DNA from 3 places in the Kluyvera sp. CRP genome. Region 2 is predicted to be linked to each of the others. Evidence: predicted binding sites of a transcription regulator. Region 2 holds the regulator's gene; each other region holds the start of a gene.

Region 1 (8,093 bases), 1.2 Mb from region 2:
TGTTGCCGATGATAAAGGTGACCGCCATGGTTTCACCCAGCGCGCGGCCCAGGCCGAGCATCACGCCGCCGATCACGCCATTTTTGGTGAACGGCAGAACGATACGCCAGATAACTTCCCAGGTGGTGCAGCCAATGCCGTAGGCCGACTCTTTCATCATCACCGGAGTTTGTTCGAATACATCACGCATTACGGCGGAGATATAGGGGATGATCATGATGGCGAGGATAACCCCCGCCGCCAGGATACCGATACCAAAGGCCGGGCCGGAGAACAGCGCGCCGACAAACGGGATGTTAGAAAGGATATTGCCGACCGGCTCCTGGAAGTAGGTCGCGAACAGCGGCGCGAAGATAAACAGGCCCCACATGCCGTAAACGATACTGGGAATGGCCGCCAGCAGTTCAATCGCGATACCTAATGGGCGTTTAAGCCAGTTTGGCGCCAGTTCGGTCAGGAAGAGAGCGATGCCGAAACTCACCGGAACGGCGATCAGCAGGGCGATAACGGAGGTCACGAGCGTACCGTAAATCGGTACCAGCGCGCCGTAAATGTCGTTAGGCGCATCCCACTCTTTGGTCCACAGGAAGGCGAAGCCGAACTTCTCCATACTGGGCCACGAGGAGATAACGAGAGAGACGATAATCCCGCCCAACATCAATAGCACAATCAGCGCAGCCAGTCTTACCAGCGCGCTGAATATCATGTCACCCTTTTTACCCGGTGGGTTAAAAGCAGGCTTAGTTGCAGCCATAAATCACTCTTTCCAGTTTAAAATCCGCCACGACATTTACAGCTGCCCGGCGTTCCCGCCGGGCGACCGTCATCAGTACAGCGCTTTACCGCTGCTGTCTTTTACGTTGGTCTTCCATGCAGCACGAACCTGCTCAACCACGCTTTCCGGCAGAGAAGCATAATCAAGCTCGTTCGCCTGCTTGCCGCCGTTTTTGTATGCCCAGTCAAAGAACTTCAGCACTTCAGCGCCCTGCTCAGGTTTCTTCTGCTCTTTGTGCACCAGGATAAAGGTGGTGGAGGTAATCGGCCACGCGTTGTCACCCTTCTGGTTAGTCAGGTCCTGCGCGAAAGATTTGCTCCAGTCAACGCCCTTAGCGGCGTTAGCGAAGTTGTCTTCGGTTGGGCTAACCGGTTTGCCGTCGGCAGAAACCAGTTTGGTGTAAGCCAGGTTGTTCTGCTTAGCGTAAGCGTATTCAACGTAGCCGATAGAGCCTGGCAGACGCTGTACGAACGCCGCGATACCGTCGTTGCCTTTACCGCCCAGGCCGGTCGGCCAGTTTACGGTAGAGCCCGCACCAATTTTCGATTTCCACTCTTCGTTCACTTTCGCCAGGTAGCTGGTGAACACGAAGGAGGTACCGGAACCGTCAGCACGACGCACAACGGCGATGTTCTGAGAAGGTAGCTTAACGCCTGGGTTCAGTTTGGTGATGGCTTCGTCATCCCACTTCTTGATTTTGCCCAGGTAGATGTCGCCCAGCGTTTTACCGTCAAGCACCAGCTCGCCGGATTTCAGGCCAGGAATGTTAACGGCCAGCACCACACCGCCGATGACAGTCGGGAACTGGAACAGGCCTTCCTGAGCCAGTTTTTCGTCAGACAGCGGTGCATCGGATGCGCCGAAATCGACGGTGTTAGCGGTAATTTGTTTTACGCCACCGGAGGAGCCGATACCCTGGTAATTGACTTTATTACCGGTTTCTTTGTTGTAGGTATCCGCCCATTTGGCATACACCGGCGCAGGGAAAGTTGCACCCGCGCCTGTCAGACTTGCCGCTGCAAATGCAGAGAAAGCGCTCATCGATAAGGTCGCGGCGACAACAGTTGCGACAGTGGTACGCATAACTTTCATAATGTCTCCTGCAAGAATCCGTAAATGATTGTTTAGTGGCTACGAGGAGCAAAATAGGACAATCAGGTGACAGTTATATGTAAGGTTTATGACAGTTTGATGACACAGAAAAATCAGATGTAACAGAAGTGAAATTTGAGCGGCCGCGAAGGCGGCCGTGAGGGGTTTAGTTCTTGATTTCCATAGTAATCGTAGCGTTTGCGCTAAATGTACCTGGCTGCGGGCGGGTTCCCGTCGCACTGGCAGGCGCGGCGAAAAAATTAAACTCGCCATTCTCCACGCCCAGACGAGAGCGGGTTCCCATGTCGGTTTCCATCCGCCCACCGTTCACATCCACTTCTTTATTATATTCATCGTAAACTTTGATACCGACATCGGCATTCGTCGTCTCAATGACGGTTGGCAACGATCCCACCTGTGTGGCATGTAATGAAACTTCCACATCCTGCCCGGAAGACATCCCCGTACAGGAGACAGAAACCGATATCGGTACTTTCCGATCCGTCAACGCCGCCCCTGGCGTAGAGGAAAATGCAGAGGCAGGGATTTTACTAAAATCAACTTCAATCACCTGGCCACCATTAATGGTACATTCCTGGGGCGCAGTAATATCACCAGCAATATACACATCCGCCAGGGGTTGTGACTCGTCAATGGCTACAGTGGAACTTACGGTACCGTACAAACGGGCAATCAGCGTTTGTGGAATAGTGATCGTACCGATGAAAGGTTCGTTGATGTAAAAATAGATCGTTGCTTTGGTGCCACTATCAAAGGTTATGCCGCCGGCTAATGTATTGCATTTATAATCTTCCGGTGGAGAATTCGGTTGATCGGTAAAGGGAGCATTAACAAATCCACGCCCATAAATTTCAATAGATAACCCTACATCAAGATATTCATCAAGGTTGTAATAGCTCACACCAGACCGCTTTGCGGTAGCCGTTAATGCCGAACTCATCTGTGCTGTATAATAAAGATTACTCAGTGAGCCTGTTGTTCCGGTTCGGCATTCACACTTACCCGGATATCTGTCCGAGTTAGAGGTTTCATAGTTAACTGTTGTTCCTGCCCTATTTTGTATTGCTGTTATCGTTTTACCATAAAATGGCAGCACACTGTGGTGAGCGCCATTGGTGGCAGTGCACATCCCACTGTTAGCAGCCCATGCCGGTATAGAAGCGATGACTCCGGCGCTCAACAATCCCAGGAACATTACTTTTTTCATCATTAATTCCATTTAATGGCACTCCACACCAAGCTGCATTAACTCGGCATTCTGTGGCTTATTGTTCAATGAATATTTAGCGGTACATTTTTCTGCGACATTATTTCCCCAGGTCAGCGTAAACGCCCCCGACTCCGGCATCCCCGACAAATAGAGTTCGCCATTATCGCCAACGATGCCGGTCACCGTTCCCGAATCGAGCTCCGCCGACGCCATTGCGCCAAATGGCGCAGGCTTGCCATTTGCCTGAGTCACATTAAACAGCACACGATAACCAACATGCGTCACAAACGCCGCTTTCACTACCGCGCCGCGCGTTGGGACCAGGTTCACCACGGTGTTATCCAGCTCAATATTGGCTTTGGCAAAATAATTACTGTCAATCGCCACACGGTTTTCATCGTAAGGGTTGAGCTGCGTTTTCACCGTATACCCACGCCAGTCGGTAGAGACCCCGGTCGCATTTTCAACCGATAGCCCATCTGCACCCGGCGCTTCCACCAGCGCGACCGTTTCCCCCAACTCCTGAGAGAAGGTTACGCCGTCGCCATGAACCAAAATACCGCCACGCGCGCCATAATTCAGGCGCTGCGAATCACGGCTCCAGGCGTAGCCGCCGTTTACCGAACCATAAGTACCGTCATATCCCATACTGGCATTACCACTGTAGGTATCTTCCGGCGTACTCATCCATGATTCCTGTACGTTATAAGAGAGGTTGTTCCCTTCCAGTAACGTACCGCCGACGCCAGCCTGCATCGTGCTGTCGTTATGGTTGTTCTGCGTCATCGAGTAGTTGACGTAGCTATTTTCCATCCAGCCGGAGAGCGGAATAGACACCGATAACATGAAGACCTGTTCATGATTGTTGTCGTCGTTGTTATCATCATCGTCATAATGGTCATTGCCATAATAACGGTTGATGGAATCGGTGTAGTTCCACGACACATTCCAGGATATCTGTCGCCAGTTATTGCTGTAACCCAGTTGAACCAGGCGTTCAACTTCATCGGTCTGCCAGTATTCCTGGCGACTGACCGTCAGATAAATATTCCCCCAGCCGCGACCAAACGACTGCGTCCAGGTCCCTTCTACACGGCTTCGTCGGTTACCGGTCACCCAGAAATCAGAACTATTATCCTGTCGAGACACCCATTCATCGAGGGTGTAGTAGCCTTCTGTTGAATAGCGATACCCCACCAGACGGAAATTCGTGTCGGTATCATCAAAACGTTTGGAATACAGAAAACGGTATGACTGGCCGCTTTCATCATCGCCATCATCAAAGTGCGAGCGCGCATGAGTCATATCAACGGATACGGCGCCAAACGATCCCATATCTTTACCCATGCCGAACGCTGCGGAGGCATAGTCATTCGCTATCTGCGTCCCACCATAGAGTGTGAGGCCCCACGGCAAACCACGCAGCACCTGCGCCTGAATAACATTGGGAGTAAATCCGCTTTCATCGCGCATTTCCCCCACGCTGATATCAAAGTCAGTCTGGCCTTCACGTTTGAGAACCGCCAGTGATGCATATGGCTGGATAAAGTGCTGCTCGCTACCATCCTCTTCTTTGATGGTCACATCGAGGTCGCCGCCGCCGCTGGTAGTGTTCAGATCGGTGATTTCGAAAGCGCCCTGCGGCACTGCCGATTGATAAATGACATATTTATTCTGTCGGATAATCACGGTGGCATTACTTTTCGCCACCCCGCGCACCACTGGCGCAAAACCATTCTGACTCGACGGTAACATATCGTCATCGGTGTATAACCTGACACCACGGATCTGGGTGCCGTCAAACACATCACTCGCTGTCCAGGTGTCGCCGACCATAATCTGGCTGCGCAGCGCGGCAATATCCCGCTGGACGTAACTACTAATTGAATGGTATTCCGTATTGCTGCCCGTCGCGCTCAGCGTGCTGTAGTTACGCAACCGCCAGGCGCCCAGGTTAATTCCGTTACGCAAGTTCAGATAATAAGTATCATCCTCTTCGGAGTCGTAATTCGACTCCATGGTATGCGTGCCGGAAAAATCATAGTTGACCATCATCGCGTTAATGCCCTCATCCCAACGGGAGGGGCTGATGTAGTCATACGCCGCAGTATTCAAATAAATCTGTGGAATGGAAATATTTAGCGCTAACTTATTGGCATCAAATGACCAGATAGCACCATCAATTAATGGAACAGGATTTACACAAGCTTTATTATCGACAGTCTGCAATGATTTTACTGCATCAACTTTGACACCATACGAGGATAAAGCATCCTTAATAGCGACAAAACAGGGATGTAGTTCAGCATCTGGTTTATCCTGCACAAATTTGACATCCCGGCGCTCAAACAGCTTCCCGTTAACGATAATATCGACCTTATAATCGCCAGGCGGGAGCGTATTCGAACGGTTGAACTGACGAATATCAACATCGACCGGATGATCGATTTCTAAAAGCTTTGGATTAAACAGACTGTCTCTGGCAAAAGCATGGGTAGCAACTCCCAGACAGGCGCTCGAAACCAGCGCGAGACAAAGACGCGAACGCATCATCGAGATATCCTTATCGGGAGGTTAAAGTGCTTGTTTTACTGGTTCGCTAATCGCGCCATAATCATTAATAAAGCGCCAGACTACAGAATGACCGGAAACGCCTGCAGGTAAATCCAGCGTCAGTGTTTCAAAAGGGCGAATCATATTAAGAGGAATGTTTTTACCATCAATAACAACGTCCATAATATTAATATGGATAGGGCTTTTATTCTCCACTACCAACTGGCTACCTTGCTTATGCCATTTGACTTTTGCAATAGCTTTTTCTGGAATTAAGTTGATGCCGGCTGGACGCCAGAATAATTTGATTCTTGTTTTAATGGCAATTTCCAGCGTACTGGTATCTTTTTTATCACTTGATGGCGGAATATTTTTAACATTCAACCAGAAAACAGACTCCCGGTCTGTTGGTAATTCACCGGCGATTTTCACAATACGCAGCACTTTTTCCTGTCCAGGTTCCAGACGAGAGACCGGTGGGATTGCCGTAAAAGGTGGTTTGCTTTTATCGTCTTTATTAAACGGATCAACCCACACCTGGATAAGATAAGGTAATGTCGTTTCTTTATTATAAATAGAGATAGTGGTATCAGGCGCGTTACCTGGGAAAATAACGCGGGTTCCCCCTACCACAATCCCGGCAAAAGATTGCATGGTATAAAAAAGCACAACTATAGAAAAAACAAATTTAATTAGCCGTGTCATCATATATTTAATCATCCCAGAAAAGAGCAAAAAGACGCCCGCGACTCCAGACAAAAGAGTGCCTTAATGACAGGCGTCATTTAATTAATAAAACAAATCAACAGAATTGATGTTTGTATTATTTCACGTATTCAATTGTGAACTGAGAATCCGCGTTAGCGGTACCTGCGGTGACTGTAGCGCTGGTTGCGATATAACGCGCAATAAACTTCATTGAAGCTGTACCCGCAGTCGCATCAATATTGCTATACGCAGAATCTTTGTACAGCTGAACCTGAGAGTTATCAGCACGGTTATAGATACGGATTGCTACGCCGGTAGCGGTTGTCGCGGTACCAGTGCCAGTGAAATCGCCAGGTGCAGAAGCGGTAGCCGGAGTACCTACAGCCAGGTCGCCATTGCCATCAGAAGCTTCGGTGCCATCAAAACGAACGGCCGCTTTTGTATATGTCGCCGGGCATTTGTCCAGATCGATATGGAATTCTGTTGGCGCTGCAGTGCTGCCAACCCCACTAAATGCGGTGCGGTTAACTTTACCCAGATCAACGTTCTGATCGGCAGTATCAGCAGTGACTTCACAGGTGCTATCAATGACTTCGCCACGGAAATGCACTGTGCCATCAGATGCGAGAACATTGCCAGCGAATACGGTAGAAGACAGAACTAAAGCGCCTGCAATTAAATTAAGTTTCATTACAACCCCATTAATAATATTATATCCTTGTGTTTTATTTATATTTCAAAAAATAAAACACACCATCCTTACGGCGGCGAATAATACACCCAAGAATAGGGATTACAATAAAAATATTTTAATTAGATATTCATTTAATATTAATAGATGAATATGGGGTATGTGTTGTTTATTAAATATTAATTTCCATTATATACAAAAAAGGTGATTTTAAATACACCAGCCTATATATTTAGGAATTTATCAATACCATTATTCAACACTCGTCTAAAATGGCTCTTTTTTATCCAATTTAACAAAATAGATTCATTCACCACAAAAACGAAGTTGAATGTAAAGTTAGTTAAGCAAATAAATAAGCAAACAAGAATATTTGTAACCAAACATTAATAAAGGACAAAAGGTATAAAAAAAAGGCTGCCGATCGTTCAGCAGCCTTTTAGGTGACACATTTACTCTACGGTGACTGATTTCGCCAGGTTACGCGGCTGGTCAACGTCGGTGCCCTTAATCAGCGCCACGTGATAAGCCAGCAGCTGTAGCGGCACGGTGTAGAAGATTGGTGCAATAACCTCTTCCACATGCGGCAGCTCGATGATGTGCATGTTGTCGCTATCGGTAAACGCCGCGTCCTGATCGGCAAAGACATACAGCTCACCGCCGCGCGCGCGAACCTCTTCGATGTTGGATTTCAGTTTTTCCAGCAGCTCATTGTTCGGTGCGACGACAATCACCGGCATATCGGCGTCAATCAGCGCCAGCGGGCCGTGCTTCAGCTCACCGGCGGCGTAGGCTTCCGCATGAATGTAGGAGATCTCTTTCAGCTTCAGCGCGCCTTCCAGCGCGATCGGGTACTGATCGCCGCGCCCCAGGAACAGCGCATGATGCTTGTCGGAGAAGTCTTCCGCCAGCGCTTCGATGCGTTTGTCCTGCGACAGCATCTGCTCAATGCGGCTTGGCAGCGCCTGCAGGCCGTGCACGATATCCTGCTCAACGGCGGCATCCTGACCTTTCAGACGGGCCATTTTTGCCACCAACAGCAG
Region 2 (8,093 bases):
GGGCGCGCAGACGGTGTTTGCGGTGATCATTGGTACCGGCTGCGGCGCGGGCGTAGCGATTGGCGGCCGCGCGCATATCGGCGGCAATGGCACGGCGGGTGAGTGGGGGCATAATCCACTGCCGTGGATGAATGACGACGAGCTGCGCTATCGTGCGGAAGTGCCGTGCTACTGCGGTAAGCAGGGCTGCATTGAGACTTTTATTTCCGGTACCGGTTTTGCCACCGACTATCAGCGCTTGAGCGGTAAAGCGCTTAAGGGCAGCGAGATTATGCGCCTGGTGGATGAGGGTGATGCGCTGGCAGAACAGGCGCTCTGCCGCTACGAGCAGCGGCTGGCGAAATCGCTGGCGCACGTGGTGAATATTCTCGACCCGGACGTGATTGTGCTGGGCGGCGGAATGAGCAACGTTGAACGGCTATACCAGACGGTACCGCAGCTGGTGAAAGAATGGGTGTTTGGCGGTGAGTGTGAGACGCCGATTCGTAAAGCGCTGCACGGGGATTCCAGCGGGGTTCGCGGGGCGGCGTGGTTGTGGCCGGCGTGATTTAGCCCTCACCTTAACCCTCTCCCAAAGGGAGAGGGAACCGTCTTGTGTTGTTGGTGAGGAAAGCAGCCGTTCTGCACGGTTTTCTCCCTCTCCAGGAGGGAGGGGAACCTCACTCCACGCTAAACATTTTATCCAGTCGGCTATACCCCAGCCCGTTGATTTTCTTCACCTTAATTTGCACCGGAATCCGCTCTTTCATCGCCTCAACGTGGCTGATCACGCCGATGATTTTGCCGCTGGCGTTCAGCGCATCGAGCGCATCGAGCGCGGTATCCAGCGTTTCGCTGTCGAGGGTGCCGAAGCCTTCATCGAGGAACAGTGAGTCAATACGGGTTTTGTGGCTGACCAGATCGGAGAGCGCCAGCGCCAGCGCGAGGCTGACGAGGAAGCTTTCGCCACCGGAGAGCGTGCGGGTATCGCGCACCGCGTCCGCCTGCCAGGTATCAACCACCTCTAATTCCAGCGCATCGCTGGCTTTACGTTGCAGCAGATAACGACCATGCAGGCGGCTGAGCTGTTCGTTGGCGAGCCACACCAGATTATCCAGCGTCAGTCCCTGGGCGAATTTACGGAATTTATCCCCCTCTTTGGAGCCAATGAGCGCATTTAAATGCGCCCAGTCTTCCAGCACGGCATTGGCTTTTTCAATCTCAACGAACAGTGACTGCTGCTGCTGGCGATTGTCGCTGTCCTGCTTGAGCTGCTGGCGCAGTTCGCCCTGGCGCTCGCTGTTTTCGCGAAGCTGGCGGGCAAGCTGCTGAAGCTGTTCCTGCACGTCGGCAAGGCTCAAATCGGCTGTCAGCGTTTCCGGGCGCACGGTCAAATGATGTTGCAACGCTTCCTGTACCTGTGCGGCGAGGGTCTGGCGCTGCTGGTGCTGCGTCTCCAGCGTCTGTTTGAGCTGTTCCAGACGCTGGCGTTCGCCGGCATCCAGTAACGCATCCAGAAATGCCTGTCGGTCCGGGAAGTGCGAGGCGGAAAGCTGCTGGTCGAAGGTCTGTTCCGCTTGCTGAAGACGCCCATTTTCCAGTTTTTCTTGTTGCTGGAGCGTTTGCCACTGGCTTTCCAGCGACACACAGTCATGATGCGCTTGTTGCCAGCCGTCAAGCGAGGCCTGCTGACCGTCGTCGGCATTTTCGGCGGTCGGTAGCGTTTCCAGCAGCGGTTGAATCAACGCCAGCTGCTGTTGAGTGCTCTGGAGCTGCGCCTGCTGCTGTTGCCACTGGGCTATCTCCGTTTCGCGCGCCGTCAGCCAACTGTTTTCATCGCCAGCGTCCGGTTGCGTCAGGCCAAAAGCCGTGAACGATTGATTAAGCGCGGCAGTGCGCTGCTCCTGTTCTTCGCGTAGCTGCGTTAGCTGCGCCTCAAGCTCGCGAAGCTGCTGTTCCAGCGTCAGGCGTTGTTGGTGCTGATAACGCTGCTGTTCGGCGTCATCCTGTGCGGCCAGCCAGCCGTTGATATCGTCAGACGGTTGCAGATCGATATGCAGATGCTGGAGCGTCTCCTGCCACTGGGAGGTAAGTGCTTGCTCCTGCTGAGAAAGCGATGCGAGCTCGTCATTTTCTTTCTGCTGCTGCTTTTGCAGTGTCTCCAGTTGGCCACGCAGCGCCGCGCCGTTTTCGGCCAGCTGCGAAACCTCTTTTTCCAGCGCATCGCGACGTGCTTTGTTGGCGTCCGGTTTTAAAGCCTGATATTCGGCCAGCGCCGGATGGCTGGTGGAACCGCACAGCGGACACGGCGCGCCCGGCTGGAGACGCGCGCGCTCGGCTTCCAGCTTAACGATGGTGTCTTCCAAATCGCAAATGGCCTTAACGTCGGCCAACTGCTGTTTTTTCTCTTTATAGACCAGACGCAGCGGGGTCAGTTCGGCGGTGATTTTCTCCAACTGCTGCTGGCGCTGCAGCTGAGCATCCATCAGTTGCTGTCGGCGGGCGTGTAGCGGGATAAACCGTGCGTGCAGGCTGCTGAGCTGCTGGCGCTGCGGGCGCGACGCCGCGTGTTCGGCAATTCGGGCGGCGACCTCTTCCTGGGTGAGCGTTAGCGTGGAAGGCGGTAGCTGGCTGAGCTGTGCCGCCAGCGCGTTCCGGCGCTGTTCCTGCGTTTGTTGCTGCGCACGTTCCCGCGTCTGCTGAGCAAACGCGCTGCGCCAGCCGGTTAGCTCGCCTTGCCAGCGCTGAATATGTTCATGCGCCTGCAGCCATTGTTGCTGTTGTTGCAGCGATTGCGTGAGCGTGGCGTGCTGGCGTTCCGCGCTGTAACGAATGCGATCTCGTTGGGTACGGGCTGCCTGTAAGCGAGTATTCACTTGCAGAACCTGCGCACGGGTTTTGGCCACCGTGGCGGCCTGTTCCTGCATCTGTGACCAGTGCGGGCGCAGCGCTTCAGCGGGCTGCGCGCGGCTCAGTACGGCAAGCTGCGGCTGCGCCGCTTCCAGCGCCTGCTGGGCTTCTTTCAACGCCAGCTGGGTTTTCTGCTCGTTTTGTTCCAGCTCCGTTCGGCGTGACAGCCATTGCTGATGTGTGAGGGCGATCGCCTGCTGTTGTTGCCACTGCTTTTCATCGGAAGTAAGCGCCTGCAAACTTTGTTGTAGGGACTGTTGCTGCTCTTCGCTCAGCAGTACCACACCGCTAGCCTGGGCCTGAAGCTTATCGAGGTCGTTACGCGCCTGCTTATGTTTTTCAAACACCTGCGCGGAAATCTGGCCGTAGATTTCGGTGCCGGTCAACTCTTCCAGCAGCTCGGCGCGCTCTTTCGGTTTGGCGTTGAGGAAGGCGGCAAACTGGCCCTGTGAAAGCAACATCGAGCGGGTAAAGCGGCCATAGTCCAGCCCGCTCAGCGACGCGGTCATCTCCAGCTTGTCTTTGACCTTATCCGCCAGAATTTGCCCGTCGGCGCAGCGTGCCAGTTCGACGCGCGGCGCCTGTAAATTACCATCCGGCTGGTTGCGCGCGCGGTTCTGGCTCCAGAAGGCGCGATAGGCAACCCCCTGTACCTCAAACTCGACTTCCGCCAGACACTCGGCGGTGTCGCGGGTCATCAGGTCATTTTGTGACTGCGAAACGGTATTGAGGCGCGGCGTCTCGTGGTACAGCGCCAGACAGATGGCGTCGAGCAGGGTGGTTTTGCCCGCGCCGGTGGGGCCGGTGATGGCAAACAGGCCGTTGCTGGCGAAAGGCTCCTGGGTGAAGTCGATTTTCCACTCGCCTTTGAGCGAGTTGAGGTTTTTCAGGCGCAGGCTGAGAATTTTCATGGTTGTTGTTCCTCGCCAAGGCTGTTTAGCGTTTCGTTAAACAGCGTTTGCAGGCGTTGCTGCTGCGGTTCCTCAAGCGTTTCCAGCGCCAGGCGGCGTTGGAACACCTCTTCAATACTCAGCTCGCTTAGGGTTTCACGCGTCTGACTTTCCAGAATGCGCTGGCGCTGCTCGCGGCTGCGGCGCACCAGCAGGACCTCGACCGGTAGATCGTCGGTGATGGCCTGGATTTTACGTTGAATGTCATGCAGATATTCGTCGCTGGTGATTTCGATATCGAGCCACGTGGTGGCCTCGGTATCGGTTTTCTCCCACGCCGCGAGCTGGGCGCTGATGCTGTCGAAATCGCCCTTGATCACCGCCAGCGCTTGCGTGATGGGGACGGTTAGCGGGGTCACTTCCGCCAGCTTGCCGTCGCTAAAGGTCACCAGATTCACGCTTTTCGCTTTGCCGGTTTCGTCAAAGCTTAACGGGAGAGGCGAGCCGCTGTAGCGGATATGCTCGCTGCCGCCGATTTTCTGCGCCCGGTGAATATGCCCCAGCGCGATGTAATCGGCTGGCGGGAAATTCTGCGCCGGGAAAGCATCCAGCGTGCCAATATAGATATCGCGCACCGCGTCGCTTTTGCTGGCGCCGACGGTGGTCAGATGGCCGCTGGCGATAATCGGCAGCGTCAGGTTGTCGCGTAGCTCGCAAGCCTGTTGATACTGCTGCTGATAGTAATCAGTGATGCTTTCCAGTACCTGACGTACTTTTTCATTGCCAGAAAGCCCCGCCTGGCTGGTGATGATGTCGCGCGGACGCAGAAACGGCACCGGGCAGAACACTGCGCCGGGCGTGCCGTCGCGCTGATTCAGAATAAACGGCGCGTGGCCGGCGTTGGCAATCACCGTGGTGTTGAGGAATGACAGAATATCGCGCGATTCGTTAAGTGTCGCCACCGAGTCATGGTTGCCCGCCAGCACTACCAGATGGCAGCCCGTTTGCTGAAGATTGACCACAAACCGGTTATACAGCTCGCGCGCATAGCTTGGCGGCGAACCGGTATCGAAGATGTCGCCCGCGACGATAATCGCGTCTACGCGCTCCGCCTCGGCGGTGGTCAGCAGCCAGCGCAGAAAGGCATCGTGTTCGGCCGCGCGGCTCTTGCTGTAGAAGTTCTGGCCGAGGTGCCAGTCCGAGGTATGGATAATGCGCATAGCGATTCCGTAAGAAGTGACGTAAAGTTGATTATAAACATTCACCTACGCTGGGGTCGATGAGCGCGTATGGCGCGTGTCATAAACGGTTAAGCGCGATCATCAAACGGTCATGTTTATCATAAAACTGTCATAAATCTGACGCATAATGACGCCGTATATAATACTGATGTCTAAAAACAGGGCAAATAATGGCAAGACGTATTCTGGTCGTTGAAGATGAAGCGCCAATCCGCGAAATGGTTTGTTTCGTGCTGGAACAAAACGGTTTTCAGCCGGTAGAAGCGGAAGATTACGATACCGCAGTGAGTAAACTGAATGAACCCTGGCCCGACCTTATTCTGCTCGACTGGATGTTACCGGGCGGTTCGGGGCTGCAATTTATTAAGCATATCAAACGTGAAGCCTTAACCCGCGATATTCCGGTGGTGATGCTAACCGCCCGCGGTGAAGAGGAAGATCGAGTGCGCGGCCTGGAGACGGGCGCGGATGATTACATTACTAAGCCATTCTCGCCGAAAGAGCTGGTCGCGCGCATTAAAGCCGTGATGCGGCGTATTTCCCCGATGGCGGTGGAAGAGGTGATCGAGATGCAGGGCCTGAGCCTCGACCCCACTTCCCATCGCGTGATGACAGGTGAAAATCCCCTCGATATGGGGCCGACTGAATTTAAGCTATTACACTTCTTTATGACTCACCCGGAGCGCGTGTACAGCCGAGAACAGCTGCTGAACCACGTCTGGGGCACTAACGTGTATGTGGAAGACCGCACCGTCGACGTTCATATTCGTCGTTTGCGTAAGGCGCTGGAGCACAGCGGCCACGATCGTATGGTGCAAACCGTTCGCGGTACGGGCTATCGTTTCTCTGCCCGATTCTAATTTTTGACAGGAGAGTGACGCGTGCTGGAACGGCTGTCATGGAAAAGGCTGGCCCTGGAGCTGCTATTATGTTGTCTCCCGGCTGTCGTACTGGGACTGATTTTTGGTTATCTGCCGTGGTTTTTACTGGCGGCAGTGACCGGCCTGCTGATCTGGCATTTCTGGAATCTGTTGCGTTTGTCGTGGTGGCTGTGGGTCGATAGAAGTATGACGCCGCCGCCGGGTCGCGGCAGCTGGGAGCCGCTGCTGTACGGGCTTAACCAGATGCAGTTGCGTAATAAAAAACGTCGCCGCGAGCTGGGAAATCTGATTAAACGATTTCGTAGCGGCGCCGAGTCGCTGCCAGACGCCGTGGTGTTGACCACGGAAGAAGGGGCGATCTTCTGGTGTAATGGCCTCGCCCAGCAGCTGCTGGGGCTTCGCTGGCCCGACGATAGCGGGCAGAACATCCTCAACCTGCTGCGTTACCCCGAATTTACCCAACACCTCAAAAAGCGCGATTTTCTCAAGCCGCTGCATCTGGTGCTGAATAACGGTCGCCATCTGGAAATCCGCATTATGCCGTATACCGACCGTCAGCTGCTGATGGTGGCGCGCGACGTGACGCAGATGCACCAGTTGGAAGGGGCACGGCGGAATTTCTTCGCCAACGTTAGCCACGAGTTACGTACGCCGCTCACCGTGCTGCAAGGTTATCTGGAGATGATGCACGAGCAGGTGCTGGAAGGGAAAGTGCGTGAAAAAGCGCTGCACACCATGCGCGAGCAGACCCAGCGCATGGAAGGGTTGGTCAGGCAGCTGTTAACGCTGTCGAAGATTGAAGCCTCGCCGACGCTCGCGCTGAATGAAAAAATCGACGTACCGATGATGCTGCGGGTGGTCGAGCGTGAAGCGCAGACGCTGAGCCAGCAGAAGCATCAGTTCCGCTTTGAAGTGGATGAAACGCTGAAGGTGCTGGGCAATGAGGATCAACTGCGTAGCGCGATGTCGAATCTGGTCTATAACGCCGTCAATCATACGCCGGAAGGCACGTTGATTACGGTGCGCTGGCAGCGAGCGCCGCACGGGGCGCTGTTTAGCGTCGAAGATAACGGGCCAGGTATCGCGCCAGAGCATCTGCCAAGGCTGACCGAACGCTTTTATCGCGTGGATAAAGCGCGCTCCAGGCAGACCGGCGGCAGTGGGCTGGGGTTAGCGATTGTGAAACATGCCGTCAGCCACCACGACAGTCGCCTGGAGATTAGCAGTGAAGTCGGCAAGGGATCGTGCTTTAGCTTCCTGCTGCCGGAACGTTTAATTGCCAAAAACAGCGACTGATCGCCAGCTTGTCATCTTAACTTTCCACAGACCAGCCCCGGCTGGTCTGTTTGCTTTGCAGTCAAGGAAACGCTGCCTGATTAACGAACGTCTGGTTGTTTTTTGTTCGCATGATTAGCCGGATGTTTTTCTTAAATCCAGTTAATAAGTCTGGCTATTAATTGAGTATCAATATAATCATCTGGTTTTGCGATCCCGTGTTGCTTTAAAACGTTATAAGCGTTTAAATTGGCCCCCATACGGTCGTAAACAGACTGTTTATACGCGGTAAATCAAAAAACTATTCTTATTTACTCCGCGAAGGGAGCATATCCCTCTGAGTTTATCGTTGGTTTGCTCTGTATCATTCCGCTGAATCCATTGCGATAAATTTGTTTTACAACACCACATCCACAGGCAGTAGTTACATATGACCCATCAATTAAAATCGCGTGACATCATCGCTCTGGGCTTTATGACCTTTGCGTTGTTTGTTGGCGCAGGTAACATCATTTTTCCTCCTATGGTTGGTCTGCAGGCCGGTCCTCACGTCTGGACCGCGGCGATTGGCTTTCTGATTACTGCTGTGGGTCTTCCGGTGCTTACCGTGGTCGCGCTCGCAAAAGTGGGCGGCGGCGTTGATAGCCTGAGCACGCCAATCGGCAAAGTGGCGGGCGTGCTGCTTGCCACCGTCTGCTACCTGGCGGTTGGGCCGCTGTTTGCTACGCCGCGTACCGCGACCGTCTCGTTTGAAATTGGTATTGCGCCGCTGACCGGTAGCGGTGAGCTGCCGCTGTTTATCTATAGCCTTATCTATTTTGCGCTGGTGATTCTGGTCTCGCTGTATCCGGGCAAGCTGCTCGATACCGTCGGCAACTTCCTGGCGCCGCTGAAAATTCTGGCGCTGATTGTGCTGG
Region 3 (8,093 bases), 370 kb from region 2:
CGCCCCCTGGACTACCGGCTCAAGGATCACCGCGGCAATCTCGTGGCGATGAGCGGCCATCAGGCGGGCAAACGCCACCATATCGTACTCGTCGAACTCACCGTCAAAGCGGCTGTGCGGTGCGGGGGCAAACAGATTCTCCGGCAGATAACCCTTCCACAGGCTGTGCATGGAGTTATCCGGATCGCAAACCGACATCGCGCCGAAGGTATCGCCGTGGTAGCCGTTACGGAAGGTGAGAAAACACTGACGCGACTCGCCTTTGGCCTGCCAGTACTGCAGCGCCATCTTCATCGCCACTTCAACCGCCACCGACCCGGAATCGGCCAGGAAGACGCACTCCAGCGGTTCGGGCGTCATGGCCACCAGCTTGCGGCACAGTGCCACCGCGGCAGGGTGGGTTATCCCACCAAACATCACGTGCGACATCTGGTCAATCTGCGTTTTCATCGCCGCGTTCAGACGCGGGTGATTGTAACCATGAATCGCCGCCCACCAGGAGGACATGCCGTCGACCAGACGCTCGCCGCTGGCAAGCTGCAGCTCGCAGCCCTCGGCGGAAACCACTGGATAAACCGGTAACGGTGCGGTCATGGAGGTGTAGGGATGCCAGATATGGCGGCTATCGAAGGCGAGATCGTCCGTTGTCATAATCGACTTGTAAACCATTTTGAAAAGTTTTAGGTTTACGAGTATAAACCGAACCGAAAATTAACAAAACCCCCGGAGAAGCCAATGGCTCACCCTTTACGCTGGACAATGTCGCAGGTCACCGCTCTTTTCGAAAAACCGCTGCTGGAACTGCTGTTTGAAGCGCAGCAGGTCCATCGCCAACATTTTGACCCTCAGCAGGTACAGGTGAGTACGCTGCTGTCGATTAAAACCGGCGCCTGTCCGGAAGACTGCAAGTACTGCCCGCAGAGTTCACGCTACAAAACCGGGCTGGAGAGCGAACGCCTGATGGAAGTGGAACAGGTGCTGGAATCGGCGCGCAAAGCCAAGCAGGCAGGCTCCACCCGTTTCTGTATGGGCGCGGCATGGAAAAACCCGCACGAGCGCGATATGCCGTATCTCGAGCAGATGGTACAGGGCGTCAAAGAGATGGGGCTCGAAGCCTGTATGACGCTCGGAACGCTCTCTGACAGCCAGGCGGCGCGTCTGGCCTCGGCGGGGCTGGACTACTATAACCACAACCTCGATACCTCTCCGGAGTTCTACGGCAATATCATCACCACCCGCAGCTATCAGGAACGTCTTGATACCCTGGATAAAGTGCGCGAAGCCGGGATTAAAGTGTGTTCCGGCGGGATCGTCGGGCTGGGGGAAACGGTTAATGACCGCGCCGGTCTGCTGCTCCAGTTGGCCAATCTGCCGACGCCGCCGGAAAGCGTGCCGATCAACATGTTGGTGAAGGTCAAAGGCACACCGTTGGCCGATAACGAAGACGTTGATGCCTTTGATTTTATTCGCACGATTGCCGTGGCGCGTATCATGATGCCGACCTCGCACGTGCGCCTGTCCGCGGGGCGTGAGCAGATGAACGAGCAGACCCAGGCAATGTGCTTTATGGCGGGCGCTAACTCCATCTTCTACGGCTGCAAGCTGCTGACGACGCCAAACCCGGAAGAAGATAAAGACTTACAGCTGTTCCGCAAGCTGGGGCTGAACCCGCAGCAAACCACGGTCACCGCCGGAGACAACGAGCAGCAGCAGCGTCTCGAACAGGCGCTGATGACGCCGGATACCGACGATTATTACAACGCGGCGGCGGTATGAGCTGGCAGCAGCGAATCGACCGCGCTGTCGCTGAACGTCGTGAAGCGCAGGCCTTTCGCCAGCGCCAGCCGCTGGCGCAGGGGGCTGGGCGCTGGTTGATGTGCGAAGGACGCCGTTACCGCAATTTTTCCAGCAACGACTATCTGGGCCTCAGCCAGCACCCGCAGGTGATTCGTGCCTGGCAGGACGGGGCGGAACGTTACGGCGTCGGCAGCGGCGGATCCGCGCATGTCACCGGCTACCACCAGGCGCATCTGCGCCTGGAAGAACAGCTGGCGGACTGGCTCGGCTATGACCGCGCGCTGTTGTTTATCTCCGGTTTTGCCGCCAATCAGGCGGTGATTGCTGCACTGGCTGGACGCGAGGATCGTATCGCCGCCGACCGCCTGAGCCACGCATCGCTACTTGAAGCGGCAACCCTCAGCCCCGCGCAGCTGCGGCGTTTTCAGCATAACGACCGCCATCACCTTGCCCGGCTGCTGGCTGCCCCCGTCAAAGGGCAACAGCTGGTGGTGACGGAAGGGGTGTTCAGTATGGATGGCGACAGCGCGCCGCTGGCCGAGGTCGCCGCCGCGGCGCGTGCCGCCGACGCGTGGCTGATGGTCGATGATGCGCACGGTATTGGCGTAGTCGGTGAAAATGGACGCGGCAGTTGCTTTCAGCAGGGCGTTAAGCCGGAGCTACTGGTGGTGACGTTCGGCAAAGCCTTTGGCCTGAGCGGCGCGGCGGTGCTTTGCAGCCAGGCGGTCGCCGACTATTTCATCCAGTTCGCCCGTCATCTGATTTACAGCACCGCGATGCCTCCCGCCCAGGCGCAAGCGTTACAGGCGGCGCTGGCGGTCATTCAGAGCGATGACGGCCAACAGCGCCGCGACATTTTGACCCAACACATTGCTGATTTTCGCCGTGGCGCGCAAGGGCTGGCCTACGCGCTGAGCGGCTCGCAGAGCGCCATTCAACCGTTGATCGTCGGTGATAACGCAGACACGCTGCGGTTAGCCGAACGCTTGCGTGCGCAGGATTGCTGGGTCACGGCTATTCGTCCACCGACGGTACCCGCGGGCACCGCGCGTTTGCGTCTGACGCTCACTGCCGCGCATGACGCGCAGGACGTTGCTCATCTGCTGGAGGTTTTGCATGGCGAGCGTGGATAAACAGGCGGTCGCCGCGGCGTTTGGCCGCGCGGCGGCGTCTTATCAACAACACGACGAGTTACAGCGCCTCAGCGCCGCGCAGCTGCTGTCCCAGCTGCCGGCGCGGGCGTTTTCCCGCGTACTCGATGCCGGCTGTGGGCCGGGGAGCTACAGCCGCTACTGGCGCGAGCAGGGCAGCCACGTTACCGCGCTGGATCTCTCGGCGGAGATGCTGCGACAGGCGCGTCTACAGCAGGCGGCGGATGCGTATCTGCTGGCGGATATCGAGGATATACCGCTACCTGGCGGCGGCTTCGATTTAGCGTGGAGCAATCTGGCTATTCAGTGGTGTAGCGATCTGCATGCAGCGCTGGCTGGCCTTTATCGTCAGCTCGCCCCCGGTGGCACGCTGGCATTTACCACGCTGACGGCGGGTTCGCTGCCGGAGCTTAACCAGGCGTGGCAGGCTCTCGACAGCCATCCGCACGCCAATCGCTTCCTGCCTGAAGCGACGCTGCGCGAGGCGCTGGCGGCCTATTCTGGCCATGGGATGGCGACCACCATCACCCTTTCTTTTCCCGATGCGCTGAGCGCGATGCGCTCGTTAAAGGGGATTGGCGCAACACACCTGCACCAGGGGCGCAGCCGCCAGCCGCTCACCCGCGGCAGGCTCCAGCAGCTACAGCTGGCCTGGCCGAGGCAGGAGGGGATTTGCCCGCTGACCTACCATCTTTTCACAGGAATCATCACACGTGACTGAACGTTTTTATGTAACCGGAACCGATACGGAAGTCGGGAAAACCGTTGCCAGCACCGCACTATTGCAGGCCGCACGCCTGCTGGGCCGTCGCGCCGTGGGCTATAAGCCGGTAGCATCGGGCAGCGAAATGACCGATGAGGGGTTGCGCAACAGCGACGCGCTGGCGCTCCAGCGTAACAGCGCGCTGCCACTGCGTTATGAAGAGGTGAACCCGTATACCTTTGCGGAACCCACGTCACCGCATATTGTGAGCGCCGATGAGCAGCGGCCTATTGAGGCTGGCGTGCTATCGGCGGGTTTGCGTGCTTTAGAAGCGCAGGCCGACTGGGTGCTGGTGGAAGGCGCTGGCGGCTGGTTTACGCCGCTCTCGCCCACGCTGACGCTCGCCGACTGGGTTCGCGACGAGCAACTGCCGGTTATTCTGGTGGTGGGGGTGAAGCTGGGTTGCATCAATCATGCCGTGCTAACCGCTCAGGCAGTACAGCAGGCCGGGCTGCGGCTGGCTGGCTGGATTGCCAATGACGTCGTACCGCCGGGGCGCCGCCATGCCGAGTATCTGAGTACCCTCCAGAGAATGCTGCCTGCCCCCCTGCTGGGCGAAATTCCGTGGCTTGGCGAGTCGGTCGACGATCGACCTCTTGGCGGCTATCTCGATTTGAGTCTGTTATAAACCCCTTTTTTTATTCTGATTTTTCTCTCGCGGGTTATCTTCATTCGTAAGCGATAACCCGCAGAAAACGTAAGGAAAAAGCACGCCGTTATGGATAAAACACGTGCGCCTTTTCGCTGATACATATCAAAATTGGCGAGAAAATATTTTTTTGATTTCACGTTGACAGGAAGTTGCGCAAACCGCCGGGTGGCGAGGGATAGGGGCTAGCGGCAGTTATCCACTATTCCTGTGGATAACCCTGTGTATTAGAGTTAGAAAACTAGCGGTAAACGAGAGAACATGCGGCCTGCGCCTGAATTGATGCGAAAGGCGGCTTTTCTATCTTTTTATTAATAATCAACAAGATAAATAAAAGCAATGGCGTAATAAAAAGTGCTGCGGATTGCCATAAAACTTTCATGACCGATATTGACAAATGTTAAAAGAGAAAAAGTTCTGGGGATAACCCGGTTCAACTGGTGTTTTAAGTTGTCAGAGGATAAATTTTCGCCTGTGACGCATGCCGCAACCTGTTTTGCTCAAAATACGATAATAGATTACTGTTTTTATATCCAGTATTTTTTATTGGCAATTTGGCAGGCGGCGAGTAGAATTAATCTCCAGCCCGACCCATCCGTTATCAGGTAGCGTTGCCCATGAGTAAACCCTTTAAATTACATTCCGCGTTCAGCCCTTCCGGCGACCAGCCGGTAGCCATCTCACGTCTGAAAGAGGGGCTGGAGGACGGTCTCGCGCACCAGACGCTGCTGGGCGTTACCGGGTCGGGGAAAACCTTTACTGTGGCCAACGTCATTGCCGATCTCCAGCGTCCGACGATGGTGCTGGCGCCGAACAAAACGCTGGCCGCGCAGCTCTATGGCGAAATGAAGGCATTCTTCCCGGAAAACGCGGTGGAGTATTTTGTCTCCTACTACGATTACTACCAGCCAGAAGCCTACGTTCCCAGCTCCGACACCTTTATCGAAAAAGACGCCTCGGTGAACGAACACATTGAGCAGATGCGTCTGTCCGCCACCAAAGCACTGCTTGAGCGCCGCGATGTCGTGGTGGTGGCCTCGGTGTCGGCGATTTACGGCCTGGGCGATCCCGATCTCTATTTGAAAATGATGCTGCACCTGACGGTCGGCATGATTATCGACCAGCGTTCAATTCTGCGCCGCCTGGCTGAGCTACAGTACACCCGCAACGATCAGGCGTTCCAGCGCGCGACCTTCCGCGTACGCGGCGAGGTGATTGATATCTTCCCGGCAGAGTCTGACGATCTGGCGCTGCGCGTTGAGCTGTTTGATGAAGAGGTCGAGCGCCTCTCGCTGTTCGATCCGCTAACCGGGCACGTCGAGTCGACCATTCAGCGCTTCACCATCTACCCGAAATCGCACTACGTCACGCCGCGTGAGCGCATTGTCCAGGCGATGGAAGATATCAAGGTTGAGCTGGCAGAGCGCCGCAAGGTGCTGCTGGAAAATAACAAGCTCCTCGAAGAGCAGCGTCTGAGCCAGCGTACTCAGTTCGATCTTGAAATGATGAACGAGCTTGGCTACTGCTCGGGCATTGAAAACTACTCACGCTTCCTGTCCGGGCGCGGGCCGGGCGAGCCACCGCCGACGTTGTTCGATTATCTGCCGGCTGACGGCCTGCTGGTGATTGATGAATCGCACGTCACCATTCCGCAAATTGGCGGCATGTACCGCGGCGACCGGGCGCGCAAAGAGACACTGGTCGAGTACGGCTTCCGTCTGCCGTCGGCGCTCGACAACCGCCCGTTGAAGTTCGAAGAATTTGAAGCGCTGGCGCCGCAAACCATCTATGTTTCGGCAACGCCGGGTAACTATGAACTGGAGAAATCCGGCGGCGAAGTTATCGACCAGGTGGTGCGTCCAACCGGCCTGCTTGATCCGTTGATTGAGGTACGCCCGGTGGCGACTCAGGTGGATGATCTGCTGTCAGAAATTCGCAAGCGCTCGGTTATCAACGAACGCGTGCTGGTGACAACCCTGACCAAACGCATGGCGGAAGACCTGACGGAATATCTCGAAGAACACGGTGAGCGCGTACGCTACCTGCACTCTGATATCGACACCGTTGAACGTATGGAGATCATTCGGGATTTACGTCTGGGCGAGTTTGACGTGCTGGTGGGTATCAACCTGCTGCGTGAAGGCCTGGATATGCCGGAAGTCTCGCTGGTGGCGATTCTCGATGCCGACAAAGAGGGCTTCCTGCGTTCGGAACGTTCGCTGATTCAGACCATTGGCCGTGCCGCGCGTAATATCAACGGTAAGGCCATTCTCTACGGCGACAAGATTACCCCATCAATGGCGAAGGCGATTGGCGAAACGGAACGCCGTCGCGAGAAGCAGGAACGCTACAATGAAGAGCATGGCATCGTGCCTCAGGGGCTGGTGAAAGACGTTGTCGATATTCTGGCGATGGGCGAGGGGCTGGCGAAAACGAAAGCGAAGGGGCGCGGCAAGTCTCGTTCTGCCTCGCCAATCGTTGAGCCAGACGTGAAAGCGCTGACGCCGAAAGCGCTCCAGCAGCAGATTCAAACGCTGGAGGCGCAGATGCTGAAACACGCTCAGAACCTCGAGTTTGAAGAAGCGGCAGAAATTCGCGACCGTTTGCATCAACTGCGTGAACTGTTTATCGCAGCGTCGTGATCCGCAGCGAAAATATCGAGTCGGCCTGATAAGCGTAGCGCCATCAGGCCGTTCGGCTCATTTGCCGGATGGCGGCGCAAACGCTTTATCCGGCTTATGGGGGGGTGTACCAGGCTCTATTTATCTGAGTTGCGGCGGCCATCACGATCCCGCTATCCGCCTTAATGTTCACTTAATCTATTCTGCTGATACTATCCTTAAAATCATTAGGGGTAGCGTCATGTCGAATCTGAATTTCCAGCAGTTATTTACCTTACTCGTCTCCGTTGCCATCGTTGCCGGTTTCCTGAGCCACTGGCTGTTGAGCTACTGACTTCTCTTAGCGCTTTGTCGGCAAAAACTCTACCCATGCCCGCGTCCCGGTTGTGTTTTCGCGGTTTTGCAGGAAGAACGCCGCTTCATGCAGCTGGGCGATGCGCGTCACGATGCTAAGCCCGAGGCCAATGCCGCCATAGCGGCTGTCCATGCGCACAAAAGCCTGGCTCAGCTCGCCTACCTTCGATTCATCAATTCCTGGCCCTTCATCTTCCACAATCAACATTGGTTTGCTGTCTGCGGCCAGCGACAGCGTAATGGTGGTTGATTTTGGGCTGTAGCGATGTGCATTCTCTACCAGGTTACGAACCATCAGGCGCAGCAGCGTCGCATCACCGGCAACGGTTACCGTGGGTGTCGGCTCGGCAATGACTAACTTCTGCGCTCGCACCTCCAGCATCGTTTCCAGCTCGTCCTTAAGCGGTTCCAGCACATCACTCAGCAAATTCACCTGCTGATAGCTTCCCGCTGAAAAGGACTGGCCGACCCGCGCCAGCAGTAGCAGTTGCGCAACGCTTTCAGTCATCTGATCCAAACGCTGAATCAGCGGGGCAAGGCTCAGTTTCTGCGTTTTCTCCAGCAGCTCCAGATGCAGCTTTAACCCCGCCAGCGGAGTACGTAGCTCATGGGCCACGTCAGCGGTGAACAGGCGTTCCCGGTCGAGCGTTTGGGTCAGGTTTTCCACCAGTTGGTTGATGGCTTTGGTGACCGCTTCAACCTCAACGGTGGTTTGCTGTAGGTAAATGGGCTGTAAATTCCCCGGGGTACGGCGATCC

What was found. The regulator PhoB, encoded in region 2, activates phosphate uptake and scavenging genes when phosphate is short. The targets are predictions, from matches to a motif close to CTGTCATAAAACTGNCNNAT.
Region 1: the regulator PhoB is predicted to act here: its motif matches at 1,943-1,962, upstream of pstS (phosphate ABC transporter substrate-binding protein PstS).
Region 3: the regulator PhoB is predicted to act here: its motif matches at 4,725-4,744, upstream of uvrB (excinuclease ABC subunit UvrB).

Annotation. Positions count from the first base shown of each region.
Region 1 covers NZ_CP082841.1:1,118,957-1,127,049, reverse strand. The annotation lists gene pstC (phosphate ABC transporter permease PstC) at 1-754, opposite strand, end outside; gene pstS (phosphate ABC transporter substrate-binding protein PstS) at 827-1,867, opposite strand; gene K7B04_RS05195 (fimbrial protein) at 2,034-3,107, opposite strand; gene K7B04_RS05190 (fimbria/pilus outer membrane usher protein) at 3,108-5,651, opposite strand; gene K7B04_RS05185 (fimbrial chaperone) at 5,673-6,359, opposite strand; gene K7B04_RS05180 (chaperone-usher fimbrial major subunit) at 6,475-7,050, opposite strand; gene glmS (glutamine--fructose-6-phosphate transaminase (isomerizing)) at 7,503-8,093, opposite strand, start outside.
Region 2 covers NZ_CP082841.1:2,334,008-2,342,100, forward strand. The annotation lists gene mak (fructokinase) at 1-547, shown strand, start outside; gene sbcC (exonuclease subunit SbcC) at 660-3,800, opposite strand; gene sbcD (exonuclease subunit SbcD) at 3,797-4,999, opposite strand; gene phoB (phosphate response regulator transcription factor PhoB) at 5,191-5,880, shown strand; gene phoR (phosphate regulon sensor histidine kinase PhoR) at 5,902-7,197, shown strand; gene brnQ (branched-chain amino acid transporter carrier protein BrnQ) at 7,607-8,093, shown strand, end outside.
Region 3 covers NZ_CP082841.1:2,707,053-2,715,145, forward strand. The annotation lists gene bioA (adenosylmethionine--8-amino-7-oxononanoate transaminase) at 1-651, opposite strand, end outside; gene bioB (biotin synthase BioB) at 736-1,776, shown strand; gene bioF (8-amino-7-oxononanoate synthase) at 1,773-2,930, shown strand; gene bioC (malonyl-ACP O-methyltransferase BioC) at 2,914-3,669, shown strand; gene bioD (dethiobiotin synthase) at 3,662-4,339, shown strand; gene uvrB (excinuclease ABC subunit UvrB) at 4,978-7,002, shown strand; gene pmrB (two-component system sensor histidine kinase PmrB) at 7,322-8,093, opposite strand, start outside.